DNA from 2 places in the Ruegeria sp. BHSC043 genome. Region 2 is predicted to be linked to the other one. Evidence: riboswitches for the same ligand, from Rfam matches in the RefSeq annotation. Region 2 holds a riboswitch; the other holds the start of a gene.
The links. A riboswitch is a leader RNA that binds a small molecule or an ion and turns the genes downstream of it on or off. The one in region 2 is predicted to bind cobalamin.
Positions count from the first base shown of each region.

Region 1 (15,163 bases), on a different contig from region 2:
GGGAAGCGCACCATCTGGACGGGCAGGTCGAGGTCGCCGATTCGATTTCCACCGCCCGGACCTGCATTGCCGAACTGCGCGACCGCGGCTGTGACCTGGTGATTGCCCTTGCCCATTCCGGCCTTGGTGACGCCGAACCTGCCCCCATGTCCGAAAACGTGGTGGTCCAGCTGGCGGCTCTGGCCGGCGTGGATGCCATCGTGGCCGGGCACACGCACATGCTGTTTCCCGCAGACGTCCCGGACCCGGTGGCCAGCATGGACCTGCAAAACGGTCTGATCCACGGCAAGCCCGTGGTCATGCCCGGAACCGCCGGAACGCATCTGGGCGTGATCGAACTGACGCTGGAGCGAGATGCGACAAGGTGGAAAATCGTCGCGAAATCCGGCCGACTTCGCTCTGTTCAGCCTGCGCAGCCGGATGCGGGGCCTGTGCCCGAAGACCCCGAGATGATGCAAGTGTTCCAAACCGGACACGCACGGACACGCCGCCGTGCGGCATCGCCGGTCGGGCGGACGGAGCAGGCCATGCACAGCTATTTCACTTTCTGCGGGCTGGATCGCGGCCTGACCTTGGTCGCCGCCGCCCAAGCCGCAGCGCTGCGGCCGGTTCTGAAAGAGTCGAAGTTGGAAAACCTTCCGCTGCTGTCGAGCGTAGCACCGTCCAAATTCGGGGGTCGGGCCGGGCCACGCCATTTCACCGATGTTCCGCGGGGCGACGTGTTCCTGCGCCACGTGTCGGATCTGCATGTGTTTCCCAATGAGTTGCGGGCGGTCGTCGTTACCGGTGCGCAGTTGCGGGATTGGCTGGAAATGTCGGCAGCAGTCTACCGGCAAATCGACGGCGCCCGCGAAGCAGACCTGATAGACCCGCAGGCGACCGGGCACAATTTTGACGTCCTGCACGGGGTGACCTACGAAATCGATCCGTCATGCCCGCCGCGTTTCGACCTTGGCGGACACCGGACCGGTAACGAGAATGGGCGGATACGAAACCTTTGCCATCACGGCACCCCGGTCACGCCGGAACAGGCCTATGTCGTGGCCGTCAACAACTATCGGGCCAATGGCGGTGGCAATTTCCCGATCCTGCGGCAAAGTCCGGCGATCCAGATGCCGCGCATGAATATCCGCGCGATCGTCCGGGATTACCTGTCCGGAGCGCTGGAACGCGATCCGCTCGAAGATGCTCCGGCCAGCTTTTCCCTGACCGGTTTCCACGGGCGTGCGGCCGTGCTGCGCACCGGACCGGGCGCCGAGAAATACCTGGATGAACTGGCCGCTTTCAGCCCCGAGCCGCTTGGGTTGGACGACCAGGGCTTTCTCCGGATCCGGCTGTGGCCGTGACGGGTTGCCAAGCGCCTGCGTGATGCCTATATCGGCGGTCGAGAGGTTGGCGCGGGCAAGCGCCTCGCCAACCTGGTCAGGTCCGGAAGGAAGCAGCCACAACGAGCCCCGCTTGGGTCGCTGTCCAACCTCTCACTTGATGCCGTCACGGCACACTGTTTTCCGATCATTCCCTGATGCAGGACCGCCGGACTGGTCGTCAGGCAACCAGCCGCGGCCAGATTGCGCGGCTGCGCCGAGCGAAGGCGCCGATATGGCCGACCTCGCGCAGGCCGAAGGCGGCCGGGGCCAATAGATGGCGCCGCGCCGCAGGCCCGTACAGCTCGGCCAGCCGCCAGACCGCCGGCGGCGGAACCGTCTGATCATCCTCCAGGGCGATGACGTCCACCGGGGTCGTCATTCGGCCCCAATCGGCCGGCGGAAGCGTGTCGCCCAGTTCCGGCAGATAGCTGTCGGGTGACGTACACCACTTCCGCCACTGCCAATAGACCCCGGATGGCAGGTCGGACCCGAACCCAAGCATCCGCCCCGGCAGATAGCCCAGCAGACGCACCAGAGGCGGCACATGACCATACCAAAACAGGCTCGCCAACCCTTTGTAGGGCCAGGGATGATCGGCCAGGGTCACCAGCCCCGAACACACGCAAATCATCCGGTCGATCCGGTCGATCCCGGGCTGAAGCGGCCCCAGCATCCCGCCAACCGAATGACCGATGACCCAAAGCTTGGCATCGGGATAGCGCCGCCGCATCTCGGCCTGCGCCGCCGGCATGTCCTTCAGCGCCCAATCGGCCATAGTGGCATCCGAGTCTTTCAGGCGCCGTTTCAGAGATGTCCCGAAATCGCGATAGTCATAGGTCAAGCAGGCCATGCCCCGTTCAGCGGCCAGCCACCGCGCGAAATGCTGGTAGTAGTCCCGCGGCACGCCGGTTGCCCCGTTCAGTACGACAGCGATTTCCGGCCTGGCCATCGGTGCATAGAGCTGCGCCGACAGGTTTGCCTCGCTCGCCGAAAACTCGAAATCCTCGACTTTCACGGTCTGCTGCGAATCCAACATCCATGCCTCCAAGCGCTCTGGACCGATTGGTCTAATCATTGCATCTGGACCGATCGGTCCAGCCCTGTCAAGATGCGTGCAAGATGACCCGACGTCCGCAAAACACCCGCGATCGCCTGACCCAGACCGCCGCCCGGCTGTTCCAGCGCTCGGGCTACAACGGTGTCGGCCTGACCGAGATCCTGACCGAGGCTCGGGCGCCCAAAGGCTCGCTGTACCACCATTTTCCAAAGGGAAAGCAGGATCTTGCCCTCGCTGCGGCCAGCTGGGCTTCGGACGGGATGCGCGACATGATCGCGGCGGCGTTCAACGACGCGCAGGATTTCCGCGCAGGGGTCACCACCCTTTGCCACAAGATCGCGAAACTGTTCGACACCTCGCCGCAATGGGAGACCTGCCCGATCGCCGCCACCCTGTTCGAAAGCCCCGACAACCGGGCCTTCCGCGACCATGCCGACCGGCTGTACGAAAGCTGGATCGACGAGGTGCGCGGCCACGCGGAACGGTTCGGCGTCGCGCATCCTGACATGGCGGCCGACACCCTGTTCATCATGATGCAGGGCGGTTGGCAACTGGCGCGCGCGCGTCGGGATTCGAATGTGCTGCGCCGGTTGCCCGAGCATGTCCCGTGGGACCGGTTCCAGCCGCGCGACTGAATGCGGCTTGACTCGGCCCGACCCTGACCGCTAGCGATTGGGTGATGGTTCCCGCGCCTTCAGCCGGGATGAAAAGGGAACACGGTGCGGCCCCCCCGGGACAATCGGAACGGGCCAATGCCGGGACTGCCCCCGCAACTGTAGGCGGAGAGCGATGCCGAGATACCACTGACCGCAAGGTTGGGAAGGTCGGCAAAGCAACGACCCGCAAGTCAGGAGACCTGCCATCAAACGTGAAACCGAAACTCGGACGGGGTGTCCGGGCAGGGTCTGGCCGTGAAATCGGCTGTCCGCCCCGGTCCGCCCCGCCCAGCGCGCGGAGGGCGCATCATGATCTGGAAGACCAACACGCACGAATTTTCCGCAACCGTCTGCCAACGCACGGGCAGGACCTGCCCAGCGCTGGCGCATCTGGCCCGGTCGGTCGCGCAGGCGGTCGCGGCGGCCGACGCGGCAACCTCGCCCGATTTCCGGGTGGAAGGCAGCAGCGAACTGACCCATTGCACGCCGGGCTGCATGGCCCGCTTTGACGCTCGCGCCGACCTGATCCGGGTGTATTGCGGCGCACGCGCAGGGGCAGATACGCAAAGCCTGGACGCCTATGCCGACCTGATGTTCAATGATCAGGCCGATGCCTGCCCCGCGCAGGGGCTGGACACGTCACCCTGCGCGATGCTGCAGGCGGTCGCGCTCGATCCCACCACCCTGGCGGAACACGCCTTGCCGGCAGTCATCTGACGGTCAGTCCGGGGTAGCAACCCAAGCCGGCGCCACGGCCCAGAGCAACTGCGCCTCGGTTTCCACGGCGCAGGGGCGAACGGCCCGCAGGCGTTTGAGCGCCGGTTCCGGGGCTTCGCCACATTCGATCATCAGGCGCAGAACGGCCATGCCGGATCGTCCACAGCCCCCCCGGCAATGCACCAGAACTCGCCCGCCGCCGCTCAGCGCATGGCGGGCGGCGGCGCTGACTGGCGGCCACTGGCCGTCAAAGTCATCCCCCGGCGCCGAAAAATCGGCGACCGGCATATGCGCCCAGCGGCTAGCACGCCCTTGGATGTCCGATCCGAAATCTCCCGCCCCCACGGCGACCATCTCGGCCAGGGTCGTCATCGAGATCACAAGACCCGGCGCCCAGCCCCCGATCAGGTCCAGGTCGCCGCGGTAGTCGCCGCCTCCGCCGGGTATCGAGGTCAGGGCAAGCGAACCGCCCCCGACCTGCAGGGCATGAACAACCAGATTGGACATCGAAACCACCCCTCGGGAAACGCATCACTGAAACTATTGGTCCAGTATGGCCCAACCAGCGCCACCGCCAAAGCGAAAAACCTGCACCGGCGCTGTGGACGCGGGGCACCGGGAACTCTACCCTGCATCGTCAGTACGAATCCGTCAGAGCAGACATGACCACACAGTCCAGCCCCGCCTATCAGGTTCTCGCCCGAAAATACCGCCCGGAAACCTTTGCCGACCTGGTCGGTCAGGATGCCATGGTGCGCACGCTGAAAAACGCGTTCGAAGCGGACCGGATCGCGCAGGCCTTCATCATGACCGGCATCCGTGGCACCGGCAAGACAACCACGGCCCGGATCATCGCCAAGGGCATGAACTGTATCGGCCCCGACGGCAATGGCGGACCAACGACCGAACCCTGCGGCCAGTGCGAGCATTGCGTGGCCATCATGGAAGGTCGCCATGTGGACGTGCTGGAAATGGACGCCGCCAGCCGCACCGGCGTGAACGACATCCGCGAGATCATCGACAGCGTGCGCTATCGCGCCGCCAGCGCGCGGTACAAGATCTATATCATCGACGAAGTCCACATGCTGTCGACCAGTGCTTTCAACGCGCTGCTGAAAACGCTGGAAGAGCCACCCGAGCATGTGAAGTTCATCTTTGCCACGACCGAGATCCGCAAGGTTCCGGTCACCGTGCTGTCGCGCTGCCAACGGTTCGACCTGCGTCGGATCGAGCCCGAGGTGATGATCGGCCTGCTGCGCAAGATCGCCACCGCCGAGGGCGCGGAAATCTCGGATGACGCGCTGGCCTTGATCACCCGCGCCGCCGAAGGCTCGGCCCGGGATGCGACCTCGCTGCTGGATCAGGCGATCAGCCATGGCGCCGGCGAAACCACCGCCGACCAGGTGCGCGCGATGCTGGGGCTGGCCGACCGGGGCCGCGTTCTTGACCTGATGGACATGATCCTGCGTGGCGATGCGGCCGGGGCCCTGACCGAACTGGGTGCGCAATATGCCGAGGGCGCCGACCCGCTGGCAGTGCTGCGCGATCTGGCCGAAATCACCCATTGGGTCTCGGTGGTGAAGATCACCCCTGACGCGGCAGAAGATCCGACCGTCTCACCCGATGAGCGCACCCGCGGACAGCAGATGGCCGAGGCGTTGCCGATGCGGGTGCTGACCCGGATGTGGCAGATGCTGCTGAAGGCGCTCGAGGAAGTCTCGGCCGCCCCCAACGCGATGATGGCCGCGGAAATGGCGGTGATCCGCCTGACCCATGTGGCCGATCTGCCCAGCCCGGAAGAGTTGATCAAGCGCCTTCAGGACAGCCCTCCACCGCCCGTCGGCGGGCCGGGGGGCGGCGTTCCGGACGCCGGAAACAGCGCCCCGCCCGTGACCGCGACGGCCTCGGCCCATGCGCCAGCCCCGCGTGGCGTGGGCGGCGCGCCGACGGCGGCGTTGGCCCAGGACGTGCAGACCGCGCTGGCGCGTTATCCAACTTTCGAGCATGTGGTCGAACTGATCCGCGCCAACCGCGACGTAAAACTGCTGGTCGAGGTCGAAAACGGCGTCCGCCTCGTCTCGTACCAGCCGGGACGGATCGAGTTCACGCCCACCGAAAAGGCCCCCACCGACCTGGCCGCGCGGCTCGGGTCCGCGCTGCAGCGCTGGACCGGCAATCGCTGGGCGGTCTCGATCGTCTCGGACGGGGACGCGCCCACCATCGCCGAACTGCGCGACGCGGCCGAGCTGGCGCTGAAGGCCAAGGCCGAAGAACACCCTTTGGTTCAGGCGGTTCTGACACAATTCCCCAAGGCCCGCATCACCCGGATCGAAACCCCTCAGGACCGCGCGGCCAAGGTCGAAACCGAAGCCCTGCCCGAGGTCGAGGACGAATGGGATCCATTCGAGGAAGACTAATCACCCGCGCAGAAGGCGCGCTGCCCTTGTGAAGGACGCAGACGGCCCGTATTTAGGCCGCAATTCGAATGACAGGAGACATACAGATGCTCAAAGGACTCGGCGGTCTGGGCGACATGGCCAAGATGATGAAATCCGCGCAGGAACTGCAGACCAAGATGGCGCAGATGCAGGAAGATCTGAACACCATCATGGTCGTCGGCGAATCCGGCGCGGGCTTGGTCAAGGCCACGGCCTCGGCCAAGGGCGAGCTGAAAGGTCTGGACATCGACCCGTCGATCTTCAACAGCGACGACAAAGAAGTGGTCGAGGACCTGATCCTTGCCGCCATCAAGGATGCGCAGACCAAGGCGGCCGAGCGGTCGCAGGAAGAAATGACCAAGCTGACCGAAAGCATGGGTCTGCCGGCGGACATCAAGCTGCCGTTCTAATCTTCGCCCCTCAAACCCCCGCCGCCAAAGCCACGCAGGAAAGGCCATGAGTTCGAACAGTGACATCGACGCCCTGATCGACCTGATGGCCAAGCTGCCGGGGCTGGGGCCGCGCTCGGCCCGGCGGGCGGTGCTGCACCTGATCCGCAAACGCGCCCTGCTGCTGACGCCGTTGTCGGACGCCATGCAGCAGGTCGCCGCCACCGCGCGCGAATGCCTGAACTGCGGCAACGTGGGCACCACCGACATCTGCGACATCTGCAATTCCGAAGAGCGCGCCACCGGAGAGCTGTGCGTGGTCGAAGACGTGGCCGACCTGTGGGCGATGGAACGCGCAGGGGTATTCAAAGGCCGCTACCATGTGCTGGGCGGAACGCTCTCGGCACTGGACGGCGTCGGCCCGGATGACCTGCGCATCCCCCGCCTGCGCGACCGGGTGACTGCCGAAAACATCACCGAAGTGATTCTGGCCCTGAACGCCACCGTCGACGGGCAGACCACGGCCCATTACATCGCAGATCAGCTGGAAGGACAGGTCCGCCTGACCTCGCTGGCGCAGGGCGTGCCGATCGGGGGCGAGTTGGATTATCTGGATGACGGGACGATCACCGCAGCGCTGCGGGCGCGGAAGGAACTGTAAGGCTTCGAAATCCGTGCACTTTCTTCGTGGGCGATGACCCGACGTTACGTCATCTGGATTTTCATCCGTCAACCCACTAGACGACCGGTCTATTAACTGCCATCTCGTGACCCATGAGCACGCAACGCAAGGATACCCGGAAACAGATTCTGGCCGTGGGCCGCCGGCTGACCGCCGAGCGTGGGTTTGTCGGCGTCGGCCTGAGCGACCTGCTGAAAGAGGCCGGAGTTCCCAAGGGCTCGTTCTACCATTACTTCGCCTCGAAAGAGGATTATGGCTGCGCGCTTCTAGAAAGTTTTGCCGACGATTACCGACAAGGGCTGGCGGACACGCTGAACAACCCCTCGCTGAACGCGCATGATCGATTCCTTGCCTATTTCCAGGGCTGGATCCGCAAACAGACCGGGCAAAACCCCGAAGAGCGCTGCCTGGTCGTCAAGCTTGCGGCCGAGGTTTCGGACCTGTCAGACAGCATGAGCGGTGTTCTGCAAAACGCCGTGGACGGCATCGTCGAGGCCCTGACCCAGACCCTGCGCGACGGCATCGCCGAAGGTTCGGTGGCCCGGCTCGAGGACCCGGCACTGACTGCGCGCGCGATCTATCACCAGTGGCTCGGCGCTAGCCTGGTCGCTGGCCTCTCCGGATCGGTCGAGCCGCTGGAATCGGCCATGAAATCAACCGTATCCGCGATACGCCCCATGTAAAAAATTTTGACCAGATACTAGACGACCGGTCTATTAGAAAGCCGAAAACAGGAGCCTGCCCATGAAAATTCTCTACAAAACATCCGCAACGGCCACCGGTGGCCGGTCGGGGGTGACCGCGCTGGATGACGGCTCGTTGTCGATTCCGATGGTGCGTCCGGGTTCTCAGGCCGACGGCCACAACCCCGAACAGCTTTTTGCCCTTGGCTATGCCGCCTGTTTCGACAGCGCCATGGATTTGATGGCGAAATCGCTGGGGCTGGATGCAACCGGCGCCAGCACCACGGTGGCGGTCAGTTTGGGGCAGCGGTCGGATGGTGGCTATGGGCTGGACCTCGACATCACCGCGCATCTGCCCGGGCTGTCCGATGAAGGCGCCCGCAAGCTGGTCGAGGCGACGCATCAGGTCTGCCCATATTCCCACGCCACACGCGGAAATATCGACGTGCGCCTGCATGTCGATACCAACGCGTGATCACGCACTCAACGCAATCCAAAGGACCGACACGACATGTCTGACACCAGGAACCGCCAGATCGTTCTGGCCGAACGCCCCAAGGGCGAACCCGACACCAATACGCTGCGCATGGTCGAAACGGATATCCCCGAACCGGCCGAGGGGCAGATGCTGCTGCGCACGGTTTACCTGTCGCTGGACCCCTATATGCGCGGACGCATGAGCGACGCCCCCTCCTATGCACCGCCGGTCGAGATCGGCGGGGTCATGGTGGGCGGCACCGTGGCGCGCGTGGTCTCCTCGAAGATCGACGGGTTTTCCGAAGGTGACTGGGTGCTCAGCTTCAATGGCTGGCAGGACTATGCTCTGTCGGTCGGCGAGGGCGTGCTGAACCTAGGCCAGGCGCCCTCGCATCCGTCCTGGGCGCTTGGGGTGCTGGGCATGCCCGGCTTTACGGCCTGGGCCGGCCTGACGCAGATCGGCGCGCCGAAACCCGGTGAGACCATCGTGGTCGCCGCGGCGACCGGGCCGGTCGGGGCCACGGTCGGCCAGATCGGCAAGATTCTGGGCTGCCGCGTCGTTGGTGTGGCCGGTGGCTCCGAGAAATGCGCCCATGCGGTGGACGAGCTGGGTTTCGACGCCTGCATCGACCACAAGGCCCCTGATTTCGCCGAGCAGCTCGGCCAGGCCGTTCCGAACGGCATCGACATCTATTTTGAGAATGTCGGCGGCAAGGTGCTGGACGCGGTGATCCCAAACCTCAACCCCAAAAGCCGCATCCCTGTGTGCGGGCTGGTATCGCAATACAACGCCACCGCGCTGCCCGAAGGGCCGGACCGGATGAACTGGTTTCTGGGTCAGGTCCTGCGCAAGCGGATCACGGTGCAGGGGTTCATCATCTTCGAGGATTTCGGCCACCTCTACCCCGACTTCGCGGCTCAGATGGGTGACTGGGTCAATTCCGGCCGCGTCAAGTACCGCGAGGAAATGATCGACGGGCTGGAAAACGCCCCCAAGGCGCTGATCGGCCTGCTGCGGGGCGAGAATTTCGGCAAAAGCGTGATCCGCGTTGCGCAAGACTGACAGCTTCAGACAAGCCAAACGAAAGGAAAAGCAATGAAGATCCTCATGGTTCTGACGTCTCATGACCAACTCGGCGACACGGGCCGCAAGACCGGCTTTTGGCTGGAAGAGTTCGCGGCCCCCTATTACGTGTTCAAGGATGCCGGGGCCGAGATCGTGTTGGCCTCGCCCAAGGGCGGGCAACCGCCCATCGACCCGGCCAGCGACGAAGACGCCGCGCAGACCGATGCCACCCGGCGTTTTGCGGCAGACACGGACGCGCAGGCCCAGCTGGCATCGACCCGGCGCCTGTCGGAAATCGACGCCGAAGGCTTTGACGCAATCTTCTATCCGGGCGGCCACGGCCCGCTGTGGGACCTGGCCGAAGACGCGGACAGTAAGCGCCTGATCGAAACCTTCGTCGCGACGGATCGCCCGGTCGGCGCCGTCTGCCACGCGCCTGCGGTCTTCAGGCACACCACCGCCCAAGACGGGAAGCCGCTGGTCTCGGGACGCCGCGTCACCGGGTTCTCGAATTCCGAAGAGGCGGCCGTGGGACTGACCGACATCGTACCCTTCCTGCTCGAGGACATGTTGAAGGCCAATGGCGGGCATTACGAAAAAGCCGACGATTGGGCCCCGTTGACGGTGAGCGACGGGCGCCTTGTCACGGGCCAGAACCCGGCCTCATCCGTGGGGGCCGCCCAAGCCGTCCTGACCCTGTTGAACGGAAACTGACCGGAGCACCGCCCCTGCGGCAAATGCGCTGCGGGGGCGGGCATTCGTCGGGCAACCCTGCCTTAGCCGTGCTGCGGGACCGTCGGACCGGGAGCTGGTGCCGAGCGGCTCTCGGGCGCGAATTCCTGCGGTCGTTGTGCGGCGAAGGCGTGTTGGGGCGTTGCGCGAATATCTGCCCAGTCCGGCGCACGCGAAAAGCCCGGCGTTCTGAGAACCAGACACAATGCCGAACTGCCCTCGGCATGGATCAGCCCGGCGCGCTGTAACCGTTCAAGGGCCTGCTCGACGGCTTTGGCGTCGTACCTGCCCATCAACCGCTTGTGCAACAGATCGACCCCCATGATCGTCGGGCACAGGTCCAGAATGGATCGTTCGACCTCGGACAGGGTATGGGTGACCGGGCGTTCGGGACGACGGGAATCCACGACACGATCGCCATCGAAATAAAGCGCCGCCGCGCTGGCCTGCCAATCCTTCAGGCTGTGCAGCACCGGCTGCGCGCGCTGATCTGCCGGGGCTGAACCGTCCTCGAGAATGTCGAAATGATAGGCGTGATCCCACAAATCTTCGGCCGGAACCGCATAGACATGCGCATAGGGCTTTGCCGGCGCGACCTTGATGCCAAAGGCTTCGGGGCGTTCGAAATAGGGGCTAAAACGATCCGCCCGCACCGGCCCGACCGAGCCCGGCGGCTGCAGGTGCGCAAGCAACGGGATCAGACGGGACAGGTTGTGGAACGTCTCGGCGGTCTCGCAGGGAAAGCCGTACAGAAAGCACCATTCGACGAACACGCCCGCCTCGGCGCACAGCTTGAGCGTCTGGATGTTCTGAATCCCGGAAACGCCCTTTTTCATGTGCATCAGGGTTGCCGTGTCAAACGTCTCGATCCCCGGCTGGACCTTGCGTATGCCGGCATCGGCCAAGGCTGCTATCACTGACGGGGACAGGTTCGACTTCACCTCGTAATGCATCAGAAACGGGCGTTCGTCGCGCGCAAGCCGCGGGATCAACGTCTTGAGATAGCGATGGTCCAGAATGTTGTCGACGACCACGATGTCGGGCCCATACAGGTCGGCCAGGTGGCGGAACTCGGCAAGCGCCCGGTCCGGGGACTTGCTGCGATACGCCATCGTCTGACCGTTCAGGCCGCAGAACGTGCAATGGTGCTTGGCGCCCCACCAGCACCCGCGTGACGTCTCGATCGTGGCCGAAGGCGTCAGGATGTCGGACAATCCCGGTGTCTGTTCGAACCGATCGAAGAACGCGCTGAAATCCGGGATCGGCAAGGCATCGAGATTTGCCGTCAGACGTGGCGGCTGCCCGGGGCGGTCATACCGCAGGTCCGAGCGCGTCAACATCCCGCGAACGGCGGGCAGGTCGCGCCGGGTTGGCACCTCGTTGAGAAATTCGGCAAAGGCTTGCTCGCCTTCGCCCTGGCACACGGCATCCAGTTCGGGGTGTGCCCGCAAAAGCGCCTTGCCCAGCGGCCCCTCGCAATTGGCACCCCCCATGACGATCACCAGGTCGTCGGATCGTTTTCTGAGGGCTCGCACAAGCGCGACCGACGCCATCACCTGCTGGAACGACGATGTGATCCCGACCACGGTCGGAGCGCATGCCATCACCTCGTCGGCGCACCGCTCCACAAAATCCCGCGTCAGTTTTCTGGCTGCCAACGCGCTTTGCACATAGGTCAGCCACTCGACCCCCTCGACATGGTCGCCCAGGACATCCAGCAGATAGGCCATCGCATCCGGCTCGGGGCGCGGATAGACCAGATCACTGAACAACCACTCTCCCAAGAGGGCCTGATAGACCTTGCCGTCCGACAGCAGGAAATAGTCGTCAAGGCCGATGGTTTCGGCAAAGTCGAAGCTGAAGTATTTTTCCGTGGTCGCGACCCCGGCGTCCCTGGCCATGGTCGCCAGCAGCGATATCCCCAGCGCGGGATGCTGCAGCGACGAAAACGGCATCGACACCAGGCACAGACGATGAAGCGCCGCAGGTTGCGACGTCACACGACCCGGCGGCGTCTCGCTCATGCGGGATTACGCGCAGCGGGGGCGAAGCACACCGTCGGATGTCTGTTCGTAGGCCGCCTTGATGTCCTGCATCGCGGTCTTCAGATCCGATTCTCCGGCAAAGACCGAACTGATGGCGCCCAGAAGCTTGCGCGCGTGATCGTCCTGATCCAGCGTGATACCAAGACGGTCCACGACCTCTTCGGGGTTCTTGATGAACGCGTTGCGAAACGCCTCGTCCAGCACCCCGCGCCCGATGATGGTCTGGACGTCTTCCAAAGTCAGTCCGCGAGTATGGTGATCGGTCATTTCTGTCCCCAATTTCTTAAAACCATGGGCAACTCGTATAGTGTTATTGGAGAAAATTCAATGATTAAGCACCATGCGCCCTCCTCCGATCCCAGAGGCGACTGCGCCGCTGATGTAAGGTCGGCCGTACGGATCGGGCTGGATTAATCCGGGCGGACCAGACATACTCACGTCTGACCGGGGGAGCCTTCGAGAATGCGGAGTCGAGTACAGATCGAGCCGACCGAGCGCCGAATGTGTTCGGTTCTTTTTGCTGACATCGTGCGTTCGACCATGATCATCGGCGATCTGGACCCCGAAGATGCGGTCAGCCATCTGGGGCCGGTGATCGAACAGATCATGACCATCTGCGAAAAGCACGGCGCGACCACGCTGTTCACAGGGGACGGCGCGCTGGCGGTTTTCGGCTCGCCCCAGGCCGACGAGGACCACGCCGCAAAGGCGATTGCCAGCGCGCAGGAGATCATCCGCCAGATCGCCGGGAAGGGAGATCAGAGCCCCGACGTCCGCATCGGAATCCACGCCGGCGAACTGCTGGTCAGCGATCTGCAGCACACCCAGGGACACGAACAGGCCTTTCTCGGGCCGGTCATGAACATCTCGAGCAAAATCGAGGCCGCAGCCCGCAAGAACGTGGTGACGGTCTCGGAAACGGTCATCCAAAGCGTCGGAACCCTTTTCGACCATGAACCCGCCGGCGAATTACAGATCGACGGACGCAACAAGACGCTGAAACTGTTCGAGATCAAGGCCCGAAACGAACAACGGTCCCGGTGGGCATCGCTGGCGCGTCGCGACCGCTCGCCCCTGGTCGGGCGCGAGGCCGAAATGGCCCGGCTGCGCGAAGCTTGGTCCAGGGCCTGCCAGGGTGAAGGCAACTCGGTCCTGCTGCTTGGCGCGGCGGGGGTCGGAAAGTCGCGCCTGACCCACGAACTTGTGGAAAACATCGCGCCCGAGGCGTTCGACCTATGGGAGTTCAATTGCTTCTCGCTGGATCAGACGGCCGCCTATCTGCCAATCATCCGCGCATTGAACGCCCGCATGAAACTGTCCGACTGCCAATCCGACACCGAGTTGGAAGCGAAGCTTTCAAAGGGGATCGGCAACACCAGATTCCTGGACAAACACACCAGACAGGCCCTGTTTTCGATCTTTCGCCGCGCCCGGACCGAAGTCGAACAGGCCGCCGGCGACCCGTCGCGCCGGCGCCGCAAGCTGAACGACATCCTGTCCAGGATGATCCTGTCGACCCGGAAAGAGAAGCCGCTTCTTCTGTTGTTCGAGGATCTTCACTGGGCGGACCAGGGCACATTGGACGTGGTTCAGGAGTTGCTTTCAAGCATCTCCTTCCTGCGGGTTCTCGTGGTGCTCACTTCGCGCAACGCGACGCCCTTCACAAGCGATCAGAAAGGCAGGCTGCAGCTGCTTCCGGTCCCCCCGCTCGGCGAGGACGACTGCCGGGAATTGATTTCGCGCCTGTTGGGGCCACGAGGCGACGACGGCCGCTTGCGCGACTTCGTCGACACCATGAGCGGTCGCACCCCGTTGTTCGTCGAGGAATTCGCCCACCATCTGCGAAACCGTCTGGACCGGACACAAGGCAACGAAAGCCTGCACCGCGACCTTTCCGATCTGGAAATACCGGCCCGCGTCCAGCCTCTCATCGCGTCCAGGATCGACACGCTGGACAGTGAGAACAAAAAGGCGCTGCAGGTTGCCGCAGTCGGCGGTCTGCGCTGGACATGGAGTACGCTGACCGAGACACTTCAACGACTGGGCTTTGAAGCCCGGCCTCGGCTGACGGCCCTGATCGAAGGCGGTTTTCTGGAAACCTACGGCCCTGCGGAAAACCAGCAGATCCGGTTCAGTCACGCGCTGGTGCAGAAAGTCAGCTATCGCAGCATTCCGCGACTGCGCCGATCGCGCCTGCACCGGGCCATCTTTGAGGCCCTGCACGCCGGTGCAGACACCGATGATCTGGAAATCGCCCAGGCCATCGCCCGCCATGCCGATCAGGGTGAGCTGTGGCAGGAAGCAACCGAAGCCTATCTGCGCTGCGGCGAGCTTGCCAGCCGACTGTTCTCGTTCGAGGCGGCGGTTTCGTATTTCGACAACGCGCTGCGTTGCGTCGGCAGGCTGAAGGCCGAGACCGGGTCTCAGAACGTGTACGAGCTTGAATTGCGGGTTCGCCGGGGCCTGCGCGTCTCGCTGGTGGCCAGCGGTAATTTCCGCCGCATTCTCGAGATCTCGCACGAGGCAGAGAAATTGTGCGATGACGCGGGGGACAGGGTCTCGAAGATCACGTCGCAGATCGATCAGGGGATCATGACGACGATCCTGTTCGATATTCGTGACGCGCGCCGAATTTCGCAACGCGCTCTGGACAGCGCGACCGAACTGGGCGATGCCCGGCTGCAGGCCAACGCGGCCTTTGCCTTGGCGCAGGCCGCCTGGTTCCACGGGGATTACGAAAGCGCGAAAGCGGCGATCGACCATCATGCCGGTCTTTTCAAGAATGAGTTCCGCACCGTCGAAACCGGAACGACCGGATCGATTTCAGTGCTGGGAATCGCAACGCGGGCAAACG
Region 1 is NZ_JBXWRS010000015.1:21,493-36,655, forward strand. Features, by position in the region: gene AC2FMM_RS16095 (bifunctional 2',3'-cyclic-nucleotide 2'-phosphodiesterase/3'-nucleotidase) at 1-1,346, shown strand, start outside; RNA gene ffs (signal recognition particle sRNA small type) at 1,387-1,483, shown strand; gene AC2FMM_RS16105 (alpha/beta hydrolase family protein) at 1,546-2,403, opposite strand; gene AC2FMM_RS16110 (TetR/AcrR family transcriptional regulator) at 2,487-3,059, shown strand; cobalamin riboswitch at 3,088-3,302, shown strand; gene AC2FMM_RS16115 (hypothetical protein) at 3,390-3,797, shown strand; gene AC2FMM_RS16120 (protein-tyrosine phosphatase family protein) at 3,801-4,304, opposite strand; gene AC2FMM_RS16125 (DNA polymerase III subunit gamma/tau) at 4,460-6,214, shown strand; gene AC2FMM_RS16130 (YbaB/EbfC family nucleoid-associated protein) at 6,301-6,645, shown strand; gene recR (recombination mediator RecR) at 6,692-7,285, shown strand; gene AC2FMM_RS16140 (TetR/AcrR family transcriptional regulator) at 7,399-7,989, shown strand; gene AC2FMM_RS16145 (organic hydroperoxide resistance protein) at 8,051-8,464, shown strand; gene curA (NADPH-dependent curcumin/dihydrocurcumin reductase) at 8,501-9,529, shown strand; gene AC2FMM_RS16155 (type 1 glutamine amidotransferase domain-containing protein) at 9,563-10,246, shown strand; gene AC2FMM_RS16160 (RiPP maturation radical SAM C-methyltransferase) at 10,309-12,288, opposite strand; gene AC2FMM_RS16165 (Os1348 family NHLP clan protein) at 12,295-12,576, opposite strand; gene AC2FMM_RS16170 (ATP-binding protein) at 12,772-15,163, shown strand, end outside.
Region 1: it holds a riboswitch for cobalamin, as region 2 does, so the genes downstream of both, AC2FMM_RS16115 (hypothetical protein) here and AC2FMM_RS08935 (CbtB domain-containing protein) in region 2, are expected to answer to the same signal.

Region 2 (15,163 bases):
GGCGAACCTGACGGCGCTGAAACATCCACTATCGGTCGATACCTATGTCGAGCAGACGCTGGAGGGCGCCAAGGGTATCCTGATCCGCCTGATCGGCGGCGTGCCCTACTGGTCCTACGGGTTGCAGCAGGTGCTGGCGCTGGCGCAGGCCAAGGGCATCGCGCTGGCGGTGCTGCCCGCCGACGGGCGCGAGGATACGCGGCTGGACGATTATTCGACCCTGCCGGTCTCGACCCTGCGGCGACTGGCGCATCTGTGCGACACCGGTGGCGAGGTCGCGGCCCAAGCCGCACTGGCGCAGATGGCGCTGGCGGCGGGGCTCTATGCCGGGCCGGTTATGGGGGCCAAGACCCTGCCCGAATGCGGAGCGTGGTGCCCGGATCGCGGCGTAATCGCGCCCGAGGACGCGTTCGCAGGCGAAGGCCGGCGCATTATCGTAACCTTCTACCGCGCCTATCTGACTTCGGCCGATACCGCGTCGGTCGCGGCCCTGATCCGGGAAATCCGCGCGCGGGGCCACCAGGCAGTCGGGCTGTTCGCACCCTCGCTCAAGGCGCCTGCGGCGGCGCAATGGCTGGCTGAGAATATCCCAGCGATGGCGCCCTCTGCCATCATCAATGCCACCTCGTTTTCGGGCAAGGGCGCGTCGGGCACATCGCCCTTGGACGTGGCGGGCGTGCCGGTGTTTCAGGTCGCTCTGGCCACTTCGCGCCGCAAGGCCTGGGCTGAGGCCGAGCGCGGCCTGTCGCCTGCCGACCTGGCCATGCATGTTGTGCTGCCCGAGGTGGACGGGCGCATCTCGGCCGGTGTCGCCTCGTTCAAGGAACCGGGCAGGCGCGACCCACACCTGGAATATTCCCGCTTCGCCCACCGCCCCGAGCCCGACCGGATTGCCGCCATCGTCGACCGGGCGATGGCTTGGGTGGACCTGGCCGAGAAACCAAAGGCGCAACAGGTCCCCGCGCTGGTCCTGTCCACTTATCCCGGCAAGGACTGGCAGATGGCCCATGCGGTGGGGCTGGACGCGCTGGCCTCGGCCGAGGCGATCCTGTCCGACCTGCAGGGCGCGGGGTATGACACCGCCCCCGCCCAGCCGATTGCCGACACGCTGCTGGACGCCCGGATTTCATGGCCGGTCTCGGCCTACCGCGCCGCACTTGCGCAACTGCCAGAAGCGTTGCGCGCCGATCTGGAAACCGTCTGGGGTGCGCCCGAGGATGACCCGGCCTGCGCCGATGGGGCCTTCCACTTCACCGCGCTTCGGCGCGGCAAGGCGCTGTTGGCGCTGCAGCCCGAACGCGGCACGCCGGAATTGCGGGACGACGAATATCACGACCTGTCGCGCACGCCCCGGCACGGATATGTGGCCTTTTACCTGTGGCTGAGGCACGGGTTGGGGACGGATGCGCTGATTCATATCGGCGCACACGGAACGTTGGAATGGCTGCCGGGCAAATCGGTGGCGCTCTCGGCGGAATGCTGGCCCGAGGCGCTGATCGGCGATCTGCCAGTGATCTACCCGTTCATCGTGAACGACCCGGGCGAAGCCGCGCAGGCCAAGCGCCGGATCGGGGCCGTCACGCTGGGCCACATCCCGCCGCCGATGAAGCAGAGCAGCACGCCCGACCGCATGGTGCGGTTGGAATCGCTGCTGGACGAGTTCTCGAACGCCGACGGACTGGACCCCAAGCGGCGCGACCGGCTGCAGGCCGATATCCGTGACGAGGCCCGCGCCATCGGGCTCGAGGCCGATCTTGGGCTGGATCAGGCCACCAGCACCGCCGAGGCGATCACCCGCATCGACCGTTTCGTCTGTGACATCAAGGAAAGCCAGTTCGGCGACGGGCTGCATGTCTTTGGCCGCGCGCCGCAGAGTGCGGGCAATTTCGACACTGCCGCGTCGGCACAGGCCGAACGGCAGGCCCTGCTGGATGCTTTGGCCGGCAAACGGATCGAGGCCGGGCCGTCCGGCTCGCCCTATCGCGGGCGCACCGACGTGCTGCCCACGGGCCGCAACCTGTTCACCACCGATCCGCGCTCCGTCCCGACCCGCGCGGCCTATGCGCAGGGGGTGAAACTGGCCGAAGAACTGGTGCGCCGCCACCTGCAGGAGGAAGGCGACTATCCCAAGGGCCTGATCGTCGATCTGTGGGGCTCTGCCACGATGCGTACGGCGGGCGAGGAATTCGCCATGGCGCTGCACCTGCTGGGCGTCAAACCGGTCTGGGATCCGGGGTCGGAGCGCGTGAGCGGGATCGAGGTTCTGCCGATCACCGATCTGGAGCGCCCCCGGCTGGACGTGACTCTGCGCGTCTCGGGCCTGTTCCGCGACGCGTTCCCGACCCTGTCGGCCCTGTTCGGACAGGCGGTCCGGGCGCTGTCGGAACGCGACGAGGCGCCCGACTGGAACCCCTATGCGGGTCAGCCGCCCACCGCCCGCGTCTATGGCCCGGCGCCAGGCAGCTATGGGCTGAAGATGACCCACCTGTCTGAAACCTATACAGACGAGGCGCGCGCGCAGGCCGGTCAGGCCTGGCTGGACGCCAGTGCCTTTGCCTTCGAGGGCGAGCACATCGCCCACGACCCCGACGGGATCACCCAGCGCGTGGCGCAGGCCGACAGTTTCGTGCACCTGCAGGACCTGACCGAAACCGACCTGCTGCTGGCAAACGACTATGCCACGCACGAGGCCGGCTTTGCCGCCGCCAAAAAGCTGACCGGCGGGCAGGCGCAGTTGTATCATCTGGACAATACGCGCCCTGAAACGCCCCGCGCCCGCACTCTGCCCGAGGAAATCAGCCGCGTGGTCCATGCGCGCGCCGCCAATCCTGACTGGATCGCCGGGATGCAGCGCCACGGCTTCCGCGGCGCAGCCGAGATCGCGGCAACGCTCGACCACATGGCGTCTTTCGCGCATTTGTCAGGCAGCGTCGCCCCGCATCTGTTCGACCTCTACCACGATGCGACCCTGGGCAACCCCGAGGTGGACGCGTTCCTGCAGCAGGCCAATCCGCAGGCCCATCAAGCCATGAAGGACCGGTTCCGCGCGCTGTACGAGGCCGGGCTGTGGAACACCCGCCGCAACTCGATCCGCGCCGATCTGGAGGGGCTGGGATGAGCGCCCCGGTCGTTCAGGGCTGGTGCCCCGGCGCGCATCGCCCGATGATGTCCGGAGACGGGCTGGTCGTGCGGGTGCGCCCGCGTCTGGCCCGGCTGAGCGCCGCGCAGACGCTGGGGCTGTGTGATCTGGCCCTGCGGTTCGGCAACGGGACCATCGACCTGACCAACCGCGCCAACCTGCAACTGCGCGGCGTGGCCGAGACGGACCATCATGCGCTGCTGGCCGAGCTGTCGGCGCTGAACCTTCTGGATCCTGAGCCGGGGCTTGAGACCCGGCGCAACATCCTTGTGTCGCCGCTGCACCAGCCGGGCGACCTGACCGCGCGCCTGACACAGGCATTGGCCGACCGGCTGGGCGACCTGCCCGCCCTGCCCGCCAAGTTCGGCTTTGCGGTGGATACCGACCAGGCGCGGCTGCTGGCCGGGGACTCGGCCGATATTCGGCTGGAGCGGGGACCTTCGGGCCTGATCCTGCGCGCCGACGGGGCCGAGACCGGCCGTTTGGTGACCGAGGACGCGGCGATCGACTGCGTGATCGAACTGGCCCAGTGGTTCGCCGAGCGCTTCACTTCTGACACCCGCCGCATGGCCCGTCTGATCGCAGCGCAGGAGCTGCCCAAGGAATGGCAGGGCCACGCCCCCGGCCCCGTGGCACCCGCGCCACAACCCGGCAATAACGCAATCGGCCCGATCTACGGCGCGGCCTTCGGGCAACTGCCCGCCGACGACCTGCGCGCGCTGGTCGAAGCCTCGGGCGCCGCTGCCCTGCGTGTCACGCCCTGGCGGCTGTTCATGTTGGAAGGCGGGGCGGCGATCCCCGCCCCGGCCTTCGTGACCGACGGCGCCGACCCTCTGCTTACCACCGACGCCTGCCCCGGCGCGCCATTCTGCCCGCAGGCGCAGGCCGAGACCCGCGCCATCGCCCGCGCGCTGGCTCCGCGCGTGTCCGGCAGCCTGCATGTCTCGGGCTGCGCAAAAGGCTGCGCGCGCATGGGCGCAGCCGATCTGACGCTGGTGGGCCGCGACGGGCGCTTTGATCTTGTAAAACACGGCCGCGCGGGAGATGAGCCCCTGCAGCGCGGGCTGGACCCCGAAACACTGAAGACCATGGACCTGACCTGATGCCCTATGAATACGAAACCGACGGCGCGGCGATCTACAAGCAATCCTTCGCCACGATCCGGGCCGAGGCCGATCTGGCCCGTTTCGACCCCGACGAAGAGCAGGTCGCCGTCCGCATGATCCATGCCGCCGGGATGGTCGGTTTGGAAGAGTTCATCCATTTCTCACCCGGCTTCGTGCGCACCGCGCGCGCGGCGCTGGAGAACGGCGCGCCGATCCTGTGCGACGCGCGGATGGTGTCCGAAGGCGTCACCCGCTTTCGCCTGCCCGCCGAGAACGAGGTGATCTGCACCCTGCAGGACGAGCGCGTGCGCCCGCTGGCCGAGAAGATGGGCAACACCCGATCCGCCGCCGCGCTGGAACTGTGGCGCCCGCACCTTGAAGGCGCGCTTGTCGCCATCGGCAACGCGCCCACGGCGCTGTTTCACCTGCTGAACATGCTCGAGGACCCAGACTGCCCCCGCCCCGCCGCGATCATCGGCTGCCCGGTGGGATTTGTCGGCGCGGTCGAATCCAAGGACGCGCTGTGGGAGGCGCAGCCCGTCCCCAGCTGCATCGTCAAGGGCCGCTTGGGCGGCAGCGCCATCACCGTCGCCGCGATCAACGCCATCGCAAGCCGGGCGGAATGACCATGGGCACGATCTATGGCGTGGGCCTCGGCCCAGGCGATCCCGATTTGATGAGCGTCCGGGCCGACCGCCTGTTGCGCAACGCGAAACACGTGGCCTATTTCCGCAAGCCCGGCCGAAGCGGGCAGGCGCGCAAGATCGTCAACGGGATGATCCGCGACGATGCGGTCGAGTTTCCCATGGAATACCCAGTCACAACCGAGATCCCGGTCACCGATCCGCGCTACAACGCGCTTCTGGCCGAGTTCTACGAACGCTGCACCGCGCGCTTGAAAGAACTGGCCGATCAGGGCGAGGACGTGGTGGTGTTATGCGAGGGAGACCCGTTCTTTTATGGCTCGTTCATGCATCTCTACACCCGCCTGCGCGACGTGGTGCCCGTCGAGGTGGTGCCGGCGATCACCGGCATGTCGGGCGCTTGGACGGCCTCGGGTGATCCGATCACCTGGGGCGACGACATCCTGACGGTGCTGATGGGCACCCTGCCCGAAGAGGTTCTGGCCGACCGAATGGCGCGCACCGACGCGCTGGTGGTGATGAAGATCGGCCGCAACATCGACAAGGTGAAACGCGCGCTCAAAACGGCGGGCCTGTTCGACCGGGCCTGGATCGTGGAATACGCGCAGATGCCCAACCAGACCGTCCGCAAGCTGAGCGACGCCTGCACCGAGGTCACGCCCTATTTCTCGATCATCATCGTGCACGGACAGGGGCGGCGGCCATGAACGGCTGGGTCAAGATCGCCGGGCTTGGCCCCGGAAACGAGGCGCTGGTGACCCCCGAGGTGACCGCCGCCTTGGCCGATGCGACTGATGTGGTGGGCTATATTCCCTACGTCGCGCGGGTGGCCGAACGGCCGGGCCTGACCCTGCACGCCAGCGATAACCGGGTCGAGATCGACCGCTCGCAGCACGCGCTGCGCATGGCGGCCGAGGGCAAGCGGGTGGTCGTGGTCTCGTCGGGCGACCCGGGCGTGTTTGCCATGGCTGCCGCCGTGTTCGAGGCGCTGGAAAACGGCCCCGACACCTGGCACGAGATCCCTGTCGAGGTTCTGCCCGGCATCACCGCCATGCTGGCCGCCGCGGCCCGGGCGGGCGCGCCGCTGGGCCATGATTTCTGCGCCATCAACCTCAGCGACAACCTCAAGCCCTGGGCCGTGATCGAGAAACGCCTGCGGCTGGCCGCGCAGGCCGATTTCGCAATGGCCTTTTACAACCCGCGCTCGAAGTCGCGACCTGAAGGCTTTGTAAAGACGCTGGAAATCCTGCGGCAGGAATGCGAGCCCGAGCGTCTGATCATGTTCGCTCGCGCCGTATCGCGCCCAGATGAGGCAATCCGCATCGCGACCCTGGCCGAGGCAACGCCCGACATGGCCGACATGCAGACGGTGGTGATCGTCGGCTCGTCGCTGACCCGCGTCATCGACCGGCCCATCGGCCCCATCGTCTATACTCCAAGGTCCACGCCGGAATGAGCCAGCCAGTCCAGAACCTGCGGCACGCTTGTCAACTCGACCCGGCGGGGCAGCCTGGGCCGGTCGATCATCAGCACCGGGATGCCCAACGCTCGCGCGGCGTCCAGCTTGGCGCGGGCCCCGGTGCCGCCAGCGTTCTTGGACACCACCAGTTCGGTTCGGTGCCAGCGCATCAGCGCCGTGTCGTCCTGAACGGAGAACGGCCCGCGCGACACGACGACCTCGCAATCGGCAAAGGGCAACGCGCCGGGTTTATCGACCAGCCGCAGAAGGTAGTGGTGTTGGGGCTGCGCCGCGAAATCCTCAAGATGCATGCGCCCGACCGCAAGGAACACCCGACGCGGCGGCCCGGCCAGCGCGGCGACGGCGCCGGCGATGTCGGGCACGCGTTGCCACCGGTCGCCGGGCACGGCCGTCCATTCCGCGCGGGTCAGCGCGGCCAGCGGCGTCTGCGTTTTCTGGCAGGCGGCGATGGCATTGCGGCTCATCTGCGCGGCAAAGGGATGGGTGGCGTCGATCACATGGGTCACGCCGGTGTCGCGGATATGACGCGCCAGACCCTCGGGCCCGCCAAAGCCACCCACGCGCGTGGGCAGCGGTTGCGGCCGCGGGTTGTCGACCCGGCCCGCATAGGAATAGGTTGCCGCCACACCCAAATCCGCCACGGCGCGGGCCAATGCGTTGGCCTCGGTCGTGCCGCCAAGGATCAGGAGGTTGGGCATGTCTGAAACTCCGTGGCTGACCATCCTGGGCCTGGGCGAGGATGGACTGGATGGCCTGTCGGCCGCAAGCCGTCAAGAGTTGGAGCGTGCCGAGGTCATCATGGGCCCGCCCCGGCACCTGTCACTGGTTCCCGAAACCGGAGCCGAACGCATCGAATGGCCGGTGCCGTTCGCCGACGGGCTGCCCTTTCTGCAGGGGCTGAAGGGCCGGCGCACGGTGGTGCTGGCCTCGGGTGATCCGTTCTGGTTTGGCTCCGGGTCGGTGATCGCGCGCAATTTCGCCCCCGAAGACTGGGTGGCACGGCCTGGGCAGTCGACCTTCTCGCTGGCGGCCGCGCGGTTGGGCTGGCCGTTGGAAAGCACTGCCACCTTCGGCCTGCACGCCGCCCCCCTGACCCGCCTGCGTCCGCATCTGTCGCGCGGCCTGCGCGCCATCGTCCTGCTGCGCGACGGTGCCGCTGTGGCCCAGCTGGCCCGCTATCTGACCAAGACCGGATTCGGCGATACGACCCTGCACGTGATGGAGGCCCTCGGCGGCCCTCGGGAACGCGCGCGCAGCATGTCCCTGACCGAAGCCCTGCTGGGTTCGTTCGGGCATCCGGTCTGCGTTGCGCTCGAGGTTTCGGGCGACGGGCGTGCGCTACCGTTGGCCTCGGGCAAACCCGACGAGATCTTCGAAACCGATGGGCAGATCACCAAACGGCCGGTGCGCGCGCTGACCCTGTCGGCGCTGGCGCCCGCTCGGGGCGAGCATCTGTGGGACATCGGCGGCGGCAGCGGCTCGATCGGCATCGAGTGGCTGATGTGCGACCCGTCCCTGACCGCCACCACGATCGAGCCGCGTGCAGACCGCGCCGCGCGCATCCGCGCCAATGCCGACGCGCTGGGACAGGATCGGTTGCAGATCATCCATGGCCGGGCGCCTGACGCGCTGGACGGCCTACCCTTGCCTGACGTGGTGTTCATCGGCGGCGGGCTGAGCGACGCGCTGCTGGACTGGCTTGCGGCCAACCTGCCCTCGGGCACCCGGCTGGTGGCCAACGCCGTGACATTGGAAAGCGAAGCAGTGCTGAGCCGATGGCACGCCAAGCTGGGCGGCGACCTGCTGCGGATCGAGCTGGCGCAGGCCGGCGACCTCGGCCCGCGGCGTGGCTGGAAATCGGCCTATCCGGTCGTTCAGTGGAGCGTGACCCTATGATCGTGGCCGGGCTTGGGTTTTCGTCCACCGCGACCTGCGCCAGCCTGCGCGCCGCGTTCGACCGCGCCACTGCCGGGCAGGCGGTGGACGCGCTGGCCACCGCCGCCGACAAGGCCGGCCATCCGGCGCTGGCCGAATTTGCCGCCGCCTGCGCCCTGCCCCTGCATTTCGCGGACCCGGCCGATCTGGCCGGGCAACGCACCCTCACCTGCTCGCCCCGCAGCCGCGCCAGTCATGGCACCGGCAGCGTGGCCGAAGCTTCCGCCCTTGCCGCCGCCGGACCGGGCGCGCGGCTGCTTTCACCCCGACAGATCTCGGACGACCGGCTTGCCACCTGCGCGGTCGCCATCGGAGGACAGACATGACCGTTCATTTCATCGGCGCCGGACCGGGCGCCGCCGACCTTCTGACCCTGCGCGGTCGCGACATCATCGCCGCTTGCCCGGTGTGCCTGTATGCCGGATCGCTTGTGCCCGAGGAGATCCTGGCGCACTGCCCCGAAGGCGCGCGCATCGTGAACACCGCGCCGATGGATCTGGATCAGATCATGGCTGAAATCAAAACCGCCCATGACGCCGGTCAGGACGTGGCCCGCCTGCATTCGGGCGACCTGTCGGTCTGGTCGGCGATGGGCGAACAGATCCGACGCCTGAAACAGATGGGCATTCCCGTCAGCGTGACCCCCGGCGTTCCGTCCTTTGCCGCCGCCGCGGCCGCTTTGGGCACCGAACTGACCCTGCCCGGGCTGGCACAATCGGTGGTGCTGACGCGGACCCCGGGGCGCGCCTCGTCCATGCCCGAGGGCGAAACGCTGGAAAACTTCGCCGGCACTGGCGCCACACTGGCCATCCACCTGTCGATCGGCAATCTGGACAAGGTAGTGGCTGACCTGACCCCCGCATATGGCGCCGATTGCCCCGTGGCCGTGGTGTACCGCGCCAGCTGGCCGGACGAGCGGATCGTCCGCGCCACCCTGGGCACGCTGAAGGAATCGCTGGACGAGAGCATCTCGCGCACCGCGCTGATCCTGGTCGGGCCGGCGCTGGCCGGTGAAGGATTCGACGAAAGCTGTTTGTATTCAAAGACCTATGACCGCCGTTACCGCCCACAAAGCGCCGACAGCCCGTGGTCGAGCTGGAGTCACGGAGATGACTAACCCGCCCGGACTGCTGATCTCGGCCCCATCCTCGGGGACGGGCAAGACCACGGTGATGCTGGGCCTGCTGCGCGCGCTGGCCGAGGACGGGCTGACCGTGCAACCCTTCAAGAGCGGTCCCGACTACATCGACCCGGCCTTTCACCGGGCGGCGGCGGGGCGGGCCTCGTTCAACCTGGACAGCTGGGCGATGGGCGCGCCATTACTGGGCGCGATTGCAGCGCAGGCCAAAGGCGCCGACATCGTGGTGGCCGAAGGGTCGATGGGACTGTTCGACGGGGTAGCAAAGCCGGGCGAGCTGGGCCATGGGTCCAGCGCCGAGACCGCGCTGCGCATGGGCTGGCCGGTGGTACTGGTGCTGGATGTGGGTGGCCAGGCTCAGTCGGCTGCGGCCACGGCGCTGGGGTTTCGGATGTACAACCCCGACCTGCCCTTTGCTGGCGTGATCCTGAACCGCTGCGCCAGCCAGCGCCACGAACGCCTGACCCGTCTTGGGATGGAGCGCGCGGGCCTGCCGGTTCTGGGCGTTTTGCCCCGGCGCGGCGACCTGACCCTGCCCGAGCGGCATCTGGGTCTCATCCAGGCGGTCGAGCACCCCGATCTGGAAAGCGCGATTTCCGGATACGCGGCCTTTCTGCGCGAACATGTGGATCTGGAGGCGATCAAGCGGGCGGCCTCCTCGGGCCCGATGGGGCCGTCGTCGGCCGCGCTGCCGCGCCCTCCGGCGCAACGGATCGCGTTGGCCCAGGACGCGGCGTTTTCCTTTACCTACCCGCATCTTCTGGAAGGCTGGCGGGCGGCCGGGGCCGAGATCCTGCCGTTCTCCCCTCTGGCGGACGAGGCGCCGGCCCCGGATACCGATCTGGTCTGGTTGCCCGGCGGGTACCCCGAACTGCACGCCGGAACCCTGGCTGCGGCAGAGCGGTTCCTGACCGGCTTGCGCAAACATGCCGAAACGCGGCCCGTGCATGGCGAATGCGGCGGCTACATGGCCTTGGGACAAGGGCTGATCGACAAGGACGGCACCCGCCACCGGATGGCCGGGCTGCTGGGCCTGGTCACTTCGTACGAAAAGCGCAAATTCAACCTAGGCTATCGCCGGGCCGAGTTGCTGGCCGACATGCCCGGGTTCTCTGCTGGAACCGCGCTGCGGGGGCACGAGTTCCACTATTCCTCGATCGTCGAGCAGCCCGACGCGCCCTTGGCACGGGTTTTTGACGCCGAAGGCGCCGAAGGTCCGCAGACCGGATCGCGTCGCGGACATGTCACCGGTACGTTCTTCCATCTGATCGCAGAGGCCAGCGCATGAGCGGTTTCGTTTCCTTCATCGGGTCCGGTCCCGGCGACCCGGAGTTGTTGACCCTCAAAGCCGTGGACCGGCTGCAAAAGGCCGACGCGGTGCTGTTCGACGATCTCAGCAGCGGGCCGATCCTGAGCCATGCGCGCAAAGAGGCCGACCTTGTGGGCGTGGGTAAGCGCGCCGGGCGGCCCTCGCCCAAGCAGGACCACGTCAGCCGCCTACTGGTGGAGTACGCCCAGACCGGCCAACGGATCGTGCGGCTGAAATCGGGCGATGGCGGCCTGTTCGGGCGGCTCGAAGAGGAACTGGTAGCCCTGCGCGCCGCCGGGATCGCATACGAGATCATTCCGGGCATCCCCTCGGCGATTGCCGCGGCCGCGGCGGCGGGCATCCCGCTGACTCGCCGGCTGACCGCGCGGCGGGTGCAATTCGTCACCGGCCACGATGTCAGCGGCAAGCTGCCCGAGGACCTGAACCTGCCCGCGCTGGCCGACCCGGGCGCGACGACGGTGGTGTTCATGGGCAAGCGCACCTTTCCCCTGCTGGCACGAGTTCTGCACACGCATGGGCTGCCGCTGGACACCCCTGCGCTGATGGCAGAATCGGTTTCGACGCCTCAGCAGTCGCTGCACCGGTCCACCGTCGGTGCACTGGCCGAGCGCCTAAACTCCGAGATCGGTACCGCGCCGGCGCTGATCCTCTATGGCCCGCTGGCGGAGAGCGACGATGATTGATCTGGTCTTGATCGGGATCGGCACCGGCAACCCCGATCATGTGACGCTTCAGGGCGCGCAGGCGATCCGCGCGGCCGATCTGATCCTGATCCCGCGTAAGGGCGTCAACAAGGCCGATCTGGCGGGGGTGCGCGAGGAAATCATCCGAAAGGTCACCGACGCACCGCCCCAAATTGCCTATTTCGACATCCCCGAGCGCCGGTCACAGGACGGCTACCTGCGCGGCGTGGATGAATGGCACGACGCAATCGCCCTGCGCTGGCAGGAGGCGATGGCTCGGCACCCCGAGGCACGCACCGTCGCCCTGCTGATCTGGGGCGACCCGTCGCTCTATGACAGTTCGCTGCGAATCGCGGCGCGGCTGGACCCGCAGCCAAACACCACCGTGATCCCAGGCATCACGGCGCTGCAGGCGCTGACGGCGGCCCATGCCATGCCCATCAACGAGATCGGCGCGCCTTATCTGGTCACCACCGGCCGGCGCATCCGCGACGAGGGCTGGCCCAGAGACGCGCATACGGTTGCGGTGATGCTGGATGGCGCGTGTTCGTTCCAGACGCTGAACATGGCCGATTTTGACATCTGGTGGGGGGCTTACGTGGGTATGCCCGAGCAGATCCTGATCAAGGGTCCACTGGCCGATGTGACCGACGAGATTCTGCGCACGCGCACCGAAGCCCGCGCCCGGCACGGGTGGATCATGGATATCTATGTCCTCAAAAAGCGCGGGATTTGACGCGAAAGGTCGCAAATGGCGATTGCGCCAAAGCGGCATTCACGTCTAAATGGTCGGGTCTGGTCCTGCCGGAGACATCCGGATGCTAAGAGGGAATTTGGTGCGGCCTGCGCGCAGGTCAAATCCAAAGCCGCCCCCGCGACTGTAAGCGGTGAGCCCTGTTCAACCTGCCACTCCCGATCCGTTCGGGGGGAAGGCGAACAGAGGCGCTGACCCGCAAGCCAGGAGACCTGCCAGGCGAACAATGAAACACCGGCCGTCGGGTGCGGCGGCACAGGAGGACAGAAAATGACGACACAAACGCAAACCGCATCAACGGTACGCGCCGGCATGCTTTCGGCAGTGTTCGCGGCGGCCTTGGGCCTGGGGATCATCACCGTGGCCGGTCACGTTCAGGCATCGGCGCTGCATGACGCCGCCCATGACGTGCGCCACGCAACCGGCTTCCCCTGCCACTAAACCAATGTTCAGCCGCATTCTGACCAGCGCGTTGTTCGCTGGTGCCGCAGCCGGGTTGATCGTCGCCCTGCTGCAGTTGCTATTCGTGCAGCCCGTGTTGCTGCACGCTGAACTCTATGAGTCCGGGGAGTTGGTGCATTTCGGGGCCGAGGCCGTGTCGGCCCATCCCGAGCTGCCGAGCATGTTCTCGGACCTGACCCGCGACGGGCTGAGCGTGGTGTTCACCATGCTGACCTATACCGGCTATGCGCTGGTTTTGGTCGCCCTGATGTCGCTGGCCGAGGCGCTGGGCCACCCGGTTGACGGGCGCACGGGCGTGTTGTGGGGCCTGGCCGGTTTCATCGCCTTTCATCTGGCGCCGGGTTTCACCCTGGCCCCCGAGGTTCCGGGCGTAGCCGCAGCCGATGTGTTCGCGCGGCAAATCTGGTGGTGGGCAACCGTCGCGGCTGCCGTGGTGGCGCTGTGGCTGATCGCCTTTGGTGGCAACATCGTCAGCTATCTGGTCGCGGCCGTGCTGCTGATGGCCCCGCACCTGATCGGCGCGCCGGAACCCGACGTGTTCACCGGGCCGGTTCCGACCGAGATCGGGGCCCTGTTCGCCGCGCGCGCCTTCGGCGTGGGTCTTGCGGCCTGGGTGCTGCTGGGTGCTTTTTCCGGGTATTTCTGGCAAAGCGAGGGCAAGCGCGTCGAAGCCGCGGCCTGATCCCCGAAATCCCACGATCCGCCGGCGACCAACTGGCGGATCATCTGCTTTTCAAGGAAACAAGATGACACGCTCGCTTGCACTATTTGCGATCGGTCTGGTCTTTGGCGGGGGCGCCGGGTTCGTGCTGGCCGCAGCCAACGGCGTCACCTTCGACGGTCACGACCATACCGACCCCGCTCAACACGGCGGCCATCACGTCGAGGCCACGGCCCATGATCACAGCACCGCCATCGACCTGCCCGCCGGACCGGATGCGCCGGGGCTGGAGATCGCCGTCACCCCTGACCCGATGGCGGGTTGGAACCTGCATGTGGTGCCAAAGAACTTCCACTTCTCTCCGGAGAACGCCTCATTGGCGGACAGGCCTGGCGAAGGCCATGCGCATGTCTATGTGAACGGCGTCAAGCTAGCGCGGCTTTATGGTAACTGGATGCACCTTCCGGACCTGCCCAAGGGCGAAGCCACCATTGAGGTCTCGCTGAACGCCAACAGCCACAGCCCGCTGGTCGTGGATGGGGTGCCTGTCAGCGCCTCAGTCACGGTTCAGGTGGACTGAAGCGCGGGGATCCGCGCCCGCAGACACAAGCGAAGCCGCCCGCACGGCCGGGCGTCCTCGATCCAGCCATTCGGGCTGTTCAGAATGGTCCGGCAGGTCGCCGCAATGTCATCGGCATCTGCAACCGGATCGATCCCCGAAAACACGTAAGACGCCAAGCTTTCCCCCTGAATCGCCACCACGGTCGGTTCATTGCAGCCACTGAAACAGGCGTGCTCGGCGATCGCGACCTGCCCGTCCAGTCCCGCAGCGCGCAGGGCTTCCAATACGGCCTGTCGCTCGGCCGGCTGGTCGCGCTCGCCCGCGCAGCTGCTGCAGATCAAAACACGCATGCCCCTCGCCTGCCTTTTCCGATTCACACTGTCGCTTGTGCGGGTTTCGCAACCCCGGCGCAAGCCCGCCACCCACGATATTGTGACTGTACGCGCCCGTGATTTCGGCAAGACTCGAGCCAACCACGACTTGGAGAGCCCGCGATGAAACATCTTGTGTTTTTCCTCGGCCTGCTGGCGCTTCCCGCGCTGGCGGCCGATATCGAACCCCGGCCGGGTTGGGCCGTCCACCCGTCGGCCAAGGCCCATGACGCGCTGGTGGCCGACACGATCGCAGCGGTCAAGGCAAACGGGATGGCCGTGGTCACCCAGGCCGGGCCGACCAAGGCCGCCGCCGCGCGCGGCATCACCATTCCGGGCAACTGGGTGATCGGCGTCTTCAACAACGACTATGCGGTGCGGGTTCTGGAACAATCGGTGCCCGCGATGATCGAGGCGCCGATCCGCCTCTATGTCACGGAAAACGAGGACGGAACCGCTACGCTGTCCTACAAGACGCCCAGCCTGGTCTTTACCCCTTACACCGATGGCACCGGCGCCCTGACCGCGATCGCCGCAGAGTTGGACGCCAAGTTCGCCGCCATCGCCGAGATGGCTGTCAATTAGTCACACTGACGTGATGCGGCTTGCGCCGGCCCGGAACCTCCGCAATCTGCTGCGCAACGGAACTTACGGAGCTTGTTCGATGCAGGACCTGTCCCCCCGCGCTGCGGACCTTCTGGCGCAACGGCTGTACGAGGCCGGGTGCCGCCACGCCTTCGGCATGCCCGGAGGCGAGGTGTTGACACTGGTCGATGCACTGGAACAGGCCGGGATCACCTTTCACCTGACCAAGCACGAAAACTCCGCTGGTTTCATGGCCGAGGCGGTGCACCACCGCGACGGCGCGCCAGCGATTCTGGTGGCGACTCTGGGGCCG
Region 2 is NZ_JBXWRS010000004.1:68,659-83,821, forward strand. Features, by position in the region: gene cobN (cobaltochelatase subunit CobN) at 1-3,118, shown strand, start outside; gene AC2FMM_RS08880 (ferredoxin-like domain-containing protein) at 3,115-4,242, shown strand; gene AC2FMM_RS08885 (precorrin-8X methylmutase) at 4,242-4,871, shown strand; gene AC2FMM_RS08890 (precorrin-2 C(20)-methyltransferase) at 4,868-5,596, shown strand; gene cobJ (precorrin-3B C(17)-methyltransferase) at 5,593-6,345, shown strand; gene AC2FMM_RS08900 (cobalt-precorrin-6A reductase) at 6,318-7,067, opposite strand; gene cbiE (precorrin-6y C5,15-methyltransferase (decarboxylating) subunit CbiE) at 7,066-8,265, shown strand; gene AC2FMM_RS08910 (cobalamin biosynthesis protein) at 8,262-8,630, shown strand; gene cobM (precorrin-4 C(11)-methyltransferase) at 8,627-9,421, shown strand; gene AC2FMM_RS08920 (cobyrinic acid a,c-diamide synthase CobB) at 9,414-10,730, shown strand; gene cobA (uroporphyrinogen-III C-methyltransferase) at 10,727-11,455, shown strand; gene cobF (precorrin-6A synthase (deacetylating)) at 11,448-12,191, shown strand; cobalamin riboswitch at 12,236-12,444, shown strand; gene AC2FMM_RS08935 (CbtB domain-containing protein) at 12,480-12,650, shown strand; gene AC2FMM_RS08940 (CbtA family protein) at 12,655-13,353, shown strand; gene AC2FMM_RS08945 (hypothetical protein) at 13,418-13,912, shown strand; gene AC2FMM_RS08950 (DUF1636 family protein) at 13,900-14,244, opposite strand; gene AC2FMM_RS08955 (DUF302 domain-containing protein) at 14,389-14,850, shown strand; gene AC2FMM_RS08960 (thiamine pyrophosphate-binding protein) at 14,930-15,163, shown strand, end outside.